Regions from separate parts of the Microbacterium sp. JAI119 genome, predicted to be linked through region 2. Evidence: riboswitches for the same ligand, from Rfam matches in the RefSeq annotation. Region 2 holds a riboswitch; the other holds the start of a gene.

Region 1 (4,327 bases), on a different contig from region 2:
TTCGAGACCGGGGTGGTCTTCCTGCCCGAGCCGGGTGTGCAGTACGGCACCGATGAGGTGCCGCCGCTGGGGGAGCGTCCGTCCGACGAGACGCTCGCGGAGCTGAACGCCTCGATCCCGCCACAGCACCGGTTCGTCTCCGGACTCCTCACCGGCCATGTCGCACCGCGCCAGCCCGGTCGCCCCGCCGAGGCCGCCGGCCTCGTGGAGGCTCTGGACGCGGTCCGTGTGATCGCGGCAGCCGCCGGGGTCGACATCGACGTGCTCCAGGCCGAACGCGCCGCCCTCCACCCGGGGCGCACCGGGTCGCTCCTGGTGGCAGGCGAAGAGGTCGGATACGTCGGCGAGCTGCACCCCGCTGTCGCCGAGGGGGCCGATCTTCCCGGGCGCGCGACCGTGTTCGAGCTCGACCTCGACCGCATCCTGTCGCTTGCCGGCGGACGGGTCGTCGCGGCTTCGCTGTCGACGTTCCCCGCCGCTACGCAGGACGTGTCGCTCCTGGCTCCGGCCGGGGTCCCCGCCGCGGATGTGCAGGCCGCCCTCGCCGAAGGTGCGGGCATGCTGCTGGAGTCGGTGCGCCTCGTCGACGACTACCGCGGAGAGGGCGTTCCGGAGGGTTCCAAGAGCCTGACCTTCGCGCTGAGGTTCCGGGCGGATGACCGCACCCTCACCGCGGCGGAGGCCACGGAGGCCAAGCTCGCCGGAGTCGAGGTCGCTGCGCAGCGCTTCGGAGCGACGCTGCGCGACTGAGGATCGATCCGCGGTGTGAGGCGGACCGTGTCGTCGCTCGGACGATCCGGGCCGTCGCCGGAGTACCGTGGCGGGATGAGAATCCTCCCCCAGGGCACTCCGGCCGCCGTCCCCGACGGGGCGCGACCGCTCGGCGAGGGGCCGTTCCTCGAGCCCGGCGCACAGATCGACTGGCACTATCGGAAACCGGGGTGGCAGCCGGGAGAGCCGTCCAGGATCTCGCCGATGCGCGTGGTCCGTGATGATGAGCGCGGTCTCGTGGCCTGGCTCGCTCCGGGGACCCTCCAGGAGGCGCCGGGATCCAGCGACGGTCAGCGCGTGCGGGAAGTGCCTCTCGCCCGGCGCTGGCTCGAGCCGCGGACGCGCATCGTGGAGCGCTGGCGGGGCAACGGGGTGCTGTGCATCGCCCCTGCGGGGATGCCGTGGTCGATCTGGCTGTTCTGGAGCGACACCACCGGGCCGGACTGGGCGTTCTCCGGGTGGTACGTGAATCTCGAGAACGCGCATCTGCGGACAGACCGGGACACCTTCTCGTCCGACCATATCCTCGACGTCGAGATCGATCCGGCGGGCGGCATCCACCTCAAGGACGAGGATGAGCTCGTCGCCGCGATCGCCCAGGGACGGCTCAGCTCCGAGCAGGCCGCGCAGATCGAGCGGCACGCGGACGCGGCCATCGCGTCGTTCGAGGCCGACGACTGGCCGTTCGACTCCGCGTGGACCCGCTGGCGGCCCGACCCCGCCTGGACGGTTCCGGTGCTGGCAGGCCTTGACCGGTTGGGTGCAGGCACACCATGACGGATGTTCTGATCCTGGGCGGCACCGGGTGGCTCTCCGGGCGCATCGCCGGTCACTGGCGCGACCACGGAGCCACGGTCACCTGCCTCGCTCGAGGCACACGGCCCGCGCCGGAGGGAACGGTCCTGGTGCGTGGCGATCGCGAGGAGGCTTCGACCTACGCCGACCTCGCACGACGGGAGTGGGACCACGTCGTCGACATCTCCTCCCAGGCGGCGCATGTCGATCGGGCAGTCGAGATGCTGGGCGATCGAGCGGCACGATGGACGTACGTGTCATCCGTGTCGGTGTACTCCGATGACGAGACGGTCGGTGCGGACGAATCGGCTCCACGACACCCGGCGGCGGTTCTCGGCGACGAGTACGAGTACGCGGCGCAGAAGGTCGCCGCCGAGGACTCCGTCGCCCGATTGGGGGAGCGGGCACTCGTGGTGCGTCCCGGCCTGATCGTGGGCGACGGAGACCCGAGCGACCGCTTCGGCTACTGGAGTGCCGCGTTCGCTCGTGCCGACGCTGACGCCGTGCTGCTGCCCCCGCTGGACGGGCGGAGCGCTCAGTTGATCGACGTCGACGATCTGGCGGAGTACGTCGTCACCGCGCGAGGCAGCGGAGCCGTCAACGCCGTCGGCGACGAGAGGCCTCTCGCGGATGTGCTGCGGATGGTCCGCGCTGCATCCGGGCACACCGGGGCGACCGTCGTCGCGGACGAGGAGTGGCTCATCGCGCGTGACGTGGACCACTGGGCCGGCCCGCACTCCCTGCCGCTGTGGCTCCCGCCCGAGATGACGGGATTCATGACCCGCTCGAACGCGGCATTCCATGAGACCGGTGGGATGCTCCGTCCGCTCGTCGACACGATCGAGCGCGTGCTCGCCGACGAACGGGAGCGCGGACTCGACCGCGAACGACGTGCCGGGCTCACGCGGGCGCAGGAGCGGGCGCTGCTGGCCGATCGATAGACTGCGGACAGTGACACGGGGTGCCGCGATCCGCGGCTGAGAACAGACCCGTCGAACCTGATCTAGTTCGTACTAGCGAAGGGATGTCGCGATGAGCGATCTTCTGCGTCCTGATTCCACACACGATCTCGCCGAAAAGGCTGCGGTGCTGCTGGGGGTGTTGCGTGAGGCGCCACCGCTGACGCACTGCATCACCAATGCCGTGGTCACCGGCTTCACCGCCAACGTGCTGCTGGCGCTCGGGGCTGCTCCCGCCATGGTCGACATCGTCGGGGAGGTCGGCATGTTCGCCGGTGTCGCCTCGGGGATGCTGGTCAACCTGGGGACGCCCACCCCGGAGCAGCGCGCGGCGACTCTGGAAGCCGTCACCGGTGCGAGGGCAGCCGGTACGCCCTGGGTGCTCGACCCCGTCGCGGTCGGTGCGCTCCCGGTGCGCACCGCACTCGCGCGTCAACTCGTCGAGCAGCGTCCGACCGCGATCCGCGGCAACGCCTCGGAGGTGCTGGCTCTCGCGGGGCTCAGCGCCGGTGGGCGAGGTGTGGATTCCACCGACAGCACCGAGTCCGCGGCCGAGGCCGCATCGGCGCTGGCTCGGACGACACGCGGTGTGGTGGCCGTGTCCGGCCCGATCGATCTGCTCACCGACGGCGAACGCGTGCTGCGGTTGTCCAACGGGCACGAGCTGCTCACGAGGGTCACGGGCGGCGGTTGTGCTCTGGGCGCGGTGATGGCGGCCTTCCTCGGCGCTGCGCGGGCGACAGGGCACGACGCGCTCACGGCGGTCGCGTCGGCGAGCCTCGTGTACACGATCGCGGCGGAGCAGGCAGCGGAGCGGTCCACCGGGCCGGGGAGCTTCGCCGTCGCGCTGCTGGATGCCCTCGCCGCGGTGGATTCCGCTGACATCAGGGTCCGTGCCCGCGCCGAAGGCGGTGCCCTGTGAACGCCGACCTCTCGCTCTACCTCGTCACGGATGCGGAGCTGTGCGGAGACCGGGGCGTCGTCGAGACCGTCCGGCACGCGGTGGAAGGCGGGGTGCGCATCGTGCAGCTGCGCGACAAGGACGCGACCGACGAGGAGACGGTCGAACAGCTGGTCGCGCTGTCGCAGGCGATCGACGGTCGGGCGCTGCTCGTGGTGAACGATCGGCTGGGCGCGGCCGTGGCTGCTCGTGAGCGTGGAGCCAGGGTCGATGGCGTGCACCTCGGTCAGGGCGACGCCTCGGTGCTGCGCGCCCGTGAGGCACTCGGACCCGACGCGTTGATCGGCCTCACCGCCAACACCGCCGCGCACCTCGACGCGCTGCGGGCCCTCCCAGCCGGGACGGTCGACTACCTCGGGGTCGGCGTCATCCGTCCCACCTTCACGAAGCCGGATCACCCCGTCCCGCTGGGCGTGGAGGGATTTCGCGACTTCGCCAGGCGCAGCGCACTCCCGTGCGTGGCGATCGGCGGTGTCCACATCGACGACACCGAGGCCCTTCGCGATGCCGGTGCGGCGGGGGTGGCCGTGGTCTCGGCGCTGTGTGCCGCCGACGATCCGGCCGCCGTAGCGACGCGGTTCCTGCGGCGCTGGCGCTCCGGGGGTGTACCGCGAGTGCTCAGCATCGCCGGGAGCGACCCGTCCGGAGGTGCGGGCATCCAGGCCGACCTCAAGTCCATCGCCGCGAACGGCGGGTACGGGATGGCTGTGCTCACGGCGCTGACCGCGCAGAACACGCAGGGCGTGCGCGCTGTGCACGTGCCGCCGGTCGACTTCCTCCGCGCGCAGCTCGATGCCGTGTCGGACGACATCGTGATCGACGCCGTGAAGATCGGGATGCT
Region 2 (4,327 bases):
CCGACAGCCGCCGCTTCTGCCCTCCGGAGAGCGTGAACGGGTTGGCGAGGGCGAGCGGGGCGAGGCCCAGGCGTTCGAGAAGACCGTCAACGACCGCATCCGTCTTCGCCTGATCCCAGCCGAGTGCCCGCGGTCCGACCGCGAGCTCATCGCGAAGGGTCTGGGCCAGGAACTGGTGCTCCGGCTCCTGGAACACCATCCCGATGCGGGTGAGCAGCTCGCGCGAGGTCCAGCGGATGGGGCGCGTGCCTTTGCGCCCCGCCAGCTCCGGTGCCGACCGCACCTCTCCCGCCTGCTCCGGGATGAGCCCGGCGAGCGTGAGGGCGAGCGTCGACTTGCCGGCGCCGTTCGGCCCGGTGATCACCGTCGCGTTCCCCCGCGGCACGCGCAGGTCGAGCCCGCGCTGCACCGGCGCTCCGTGCTCCCGTCCGATCGTCAGGGCGGACGCGATGAGCGCGTCCGGTGCCGACACCTGCTCCAGCACGGGCAGGTCGATCCCCCGGTCGGGCACCCACACCCCGGCGTCCGCCAGCACATCGCCGTATGCCGCGAACACCTGGGCCGGTTCCCCGTCGGCGAGCAGTCCGCCGTCGGCCGCGAGCACGATCACCCGCGTCATCAGATCGACCCAGATCGGTGTGCGGTGCTCGACGACGATCAGCGTCGCACCGGTGGAGGCGACGGCATGTTCGACGCTCGCCCGCACCTCGCGCACACCCTCGGGGTCGAGGTTCGCCGTCGGCTCGTCGAGCAGCAGCAGCCCTGGGCGCATCGCGAGCACACCGGCGAGCACCAGTCGCTGCTTCTGTCCGCCCGACAGGGCCTTCGTGGGGCGTTGCAGCGGCACATCGAGCCCGACGGCATCCAGCGCCTCCGCGACGCGACCGGGGATCTCGGATGCGGGCACACCGAGGTTCTCGCACCCGAACGCCACGTCGTCGCCGACCTTCGACAGCACGATCCCCGCATCGGGGTCCTGCAGGACGAGGCCCACCTGACCGTGCCGGGATTCGGGGGCGGCACCGTCGATGTGCAGCGACCCGGTTCGCACCCCTTCGTCGTCGCCGCCGAGGACCCCGGCCAGGCCCGCGAGCAGCGTCGACTTCCCGGCACCGGAGGCGCCGAGCAGCAGCACCCGCTCACCCGGTTCGATCGAGAACGAGACGTCCTCGACGGCGGGGAGCTTCCGACCGGCGTACCGCCAGCCCCAGCCCGCAGCCTGCACGCGGGCCGGGGCGGCGATGGTCACGGTCAGACCTCGCGCACGTGCTCTCGCCCGACGGCGAAGCGGTTCAGTGCACCGGTGACGGCCAAGGCGCGCACCAGCAGCCAACCGACGACACCCGCCAGGATCGCCCCGGAGACGACAACGCTGACCAGGTAGATCGTGTTGAACTCGACGGACTTCAGGATGTTGGGTGAGCTGCCGTAGAACAGCTCGAACACCCAGGCAGCCACCGCTGCACCGACACCGGCGAGCGCGGCGACCGCGATCCCGAAGCGCCGGTAGAAGAACAGGGCGAAGATGATCTCCGCGCCGAGTCCCTGCACGATGCCGGACAGCACGGTCGAGACGCCCCACACGTTTCCGATCAGCATCGACACGATCGCTGCGACGAGCTCGACGACCAGCGCCGCACCGGGCTTGCGGATGACGAGGCCGCCGACGACGCCGCCCAGCAGCCAGATGCCGACGGCGATACCGCCCAGTCCCGGCGTCAGAGCATCGGCCGCACCGAACCAGGCGTAGCCGATCGTGTTCCATCCCCAGAACACGAGGCCGATCGCGACGCCGAGGACGGCGGCAACGACGATGTCGACGACGCGCCAGCGCCAGATCGATGTGCGGTGCGGATCCTGTGCGGCGGCGGATGCCTGCTGCGTGGATGCGGACGTGGGCGTACTCATCTGAACTCCTCCCTGCGCTGGCATGACCCAGATCAGGTTCGACGGTCGAAGCGCGATTCGCTCCCTCTCAGCCCGGCTCGCCGGACTCCCGTGGTTGTGCTGACGATCCTACCGTCGGCGACACCCCCGTGGCGACAGGGCCCGGCGCCGCGGAACACGCGCGGGATTGGGTACCGTAAACGAGTGACCGCATCAGATCCCGCCGACGAGGCGACGGGCGTCGTCGGCGACGACGGCCCTGCCCCCGCCGACACCGCCGACACCGCGACAGGCGGATCGGTGCTGACGGCCGAGCAGACGTCGCCTGGAGCGGATGCTCCGGGGACGGTCGTAGACCCGGAGCCCGTCGTTCCACCGGAGGCCGTGAGCGCCCCGGAACCGGCCACCCCCGCGCTGACGAAGCCGCCGTTCATCCCTCGCGACCGCACGGTCCCGGATCCTTCCGGCGAACTCACCGCGTCGGAGACAGCCGCGCCCCAGTGGGCCGACGACACCACGACGGCCACCGCTCTCACCTGGGTGGACGCCGCGACCGTCGCCGAGCACACCGCCACGGCCACTCTCGACGACACCTCGGAGGCCGAGCGATCGAGCGGTCTGCTGCGCGGTGCGCGTCTTCGCCCCGCCATCGCCCGCCCGGGTGTCCTGGTCCCGCTGGCCACGCTCGCCGGTCTCGTCGCCGTCTACGCCGGCACCACACTGCTCTGGCCCCTCCACGAGGTGCCGCCGACGGTGCAGTCGGTCGAGTTCGCGACGACTCCCGCCGCTGCCGCCGCCGTGACCTGGCCGACCGAGGGTGCGGGTGCCGTCGGCATCGCGGGCATGACGACGGCGGCTTCGGTGCCCGACGCCGTGAGCATCGCGAGCATCACCAAGGTCGTCAGCAGTCTGATGGTGCTCGACCGCATGCCGCTCGCTGTCGGGGAGCAAGGACCCGAGTTCTCGTTCACCCGCGCCGACAGCGTGAAGTACTGGGACTACCGGCGCAGTGACCAATCCGCCCTCGACGTGCCCATCGGCGGAGTCCTCACGGAGTACCAGCTGTTGCAGGGGACGCTCATGGGTTCCGCGAACAACTACATCGATCGGCTCGCGACCGAGATCTGGGGCTCCGAGCGCGAGTTCGCGAGGGCTGCAGAGGTGTGGTTGCGCGAACGTGGCCTGACCGGAATCACCGTGGTGACCCCCTCCGGCTTCGACGAGCGCAACGTGGCCACGCCCGAGGCCCTGGTGGCGCTCGGCGAGCGTGCGATGCAGAACCCGGTCTTCGCCGAGATCGTCGGCACCAAGTCCGTCGACCTCCCGGGTGCGGGCACCGTCGTGAACACGAACGGCATGCTCGACGATCCCGGTGTCGTCGGCATCAAGACCGGCACCCTGGTCGGCTGGAACCTTCTCACCGCGAAGGACCTCGTGATCGGTGACACCACGGTGCACCTGTTCGCCGCGGCGCTGAATCAAGCCGGAGACGACGAGCGACTCGCTCTCACGCGTTCCCTGTTCGCCGAGGCGGAATCCGCACTGGAGGCGCAGGCGCCGGCCGTCGCGAAGGACACCGTGGTCGGCAGCGTCACGACTCCGTGGGGCGAGCAGGTCGACGTCATCACCGAATCCGACGCCGATGTGGTGCTCTGGAACAGCGCGACCGCGACCGCCGCGACCGCCTTCGACCTCGGCGAAGAACGCGAACAGGGTGACACGGTGGGCACGCTGACCACGGCAGGACCGGTCAACACCACGACGACTCCGCTGGTGCTGGCCGCGGATGTCGAGGGGCCGAGTCCCTGGTGGCGTCTGACCCACCCGCTCGAGCTGCTCGGGATCAGAGCCGACCAGCCCTGACGCACTCCCCGGCGATCGCCTACGACGACGCCCCACCCCGCGTGAGCGGCGGTGGGGCGTCGTGCGTTGATGCCGTAGGTCAGGAGCGGTGATCGGAGCCGTCAGCGCCGTCTTCCAGCAGGGCCTGCGCCGCGGCCGTCTCGACTGCCGGCACCTGTGCGCCGACGGACGCGCCGGCCACAGCGGCTGCAGCCTCCGCGCCCGCAGCATCGGTGTCGCCCGCTTCGCCGGTGACGACGACCGGCGTCGTTCCCGTGAGAGCGTCTTCGGCGTCGATGTCGGTCGCGGCCTGCTCGAACTGCGACTGGTACAGACGCCAATAGGCGCCCTGCGCGGCGATGAGCTCGTCGTGCGTACCCTTCTCCACGATGTCGCCGTGCTCCATCACCAGGATGAGGTCGGCATCGCGGATGGTCGACAGCCGGTGCGCGATCACGAACGACGTGCGCCCCTCTCGGAGCGCGGCCATCGCGTGCTGCAGCAGCAGTTCGGTGCGGGTGTCGACCGCCGACGTGGCCTCATCGAGGATGAGGATCGACGGCTGTGCGACGAACGCCCGCGCGATGGTGATGAGCTG

What was found. A riboswitch is a leader RNA that binds a small molecule or an ion and turns the genes downstream of it on or off. The one in region 2 is predicted to bind thiamine pyrophosphate.
Region 1: it holds a riboswitch for thiamine pyrophosphate, as region 2 does, so the genes downstream of both, thiM (hydroxyethylthiazole kinase) here and HDC31_RS01750 (ECF transporter S component) in region 2, are expected to answer to the same signal.

Annotation. Positions count from the first base shown of each region.
Region 1 is NZ_JACCCK010000002.1:15,842-20,168, reverse strand. Features, by position in the region: gene pheT (phenylalanine--tRNA ligase subunit beta) at 1-750, shown strand, start outside; gene HDC31_RS10905 (DUF402 domain-containing protein) at 826-1,548, shown strand; gene HDC31_RS10900 (NAD-dependent epimerase/dehydratase family protein) at 1,545-2,507, shown strand; TPP riboswitch at 2,514-2,608, shown strand; gene thiM (hydroxyethylthiazole kinase) at 2,599-3,447, shown strand; gene HDC31_RS10890 (bifunctional hydroxymethylpyrimidine kinase/phosphomethylpyrimidine kinase) at 3,444-4,327, shown strand, end outside.
Region 2 is NZ_JACCCK010000001.1:387,293-391,619, reverse strand. Features, by position in the region: gene HDC31_RS01755 (ABC transporter ATP-binding protein) at 1-1,249, opposite strand, end outside; gene HDC31_RS01750 (ECF transporter S component) at 1,252-1,908, opposite strand; TPP riboswitch at 1,901-2,010, opposite strand; gene HDC31_RS20460 (D-alanyl-D-alanine carboxypeptidase family protein) at 2,092-3,750, shown strand; gene HDC31_RS01740 (ABC transporter ATP-binding protein) at 3,830-4,327, opposite strand, start outside.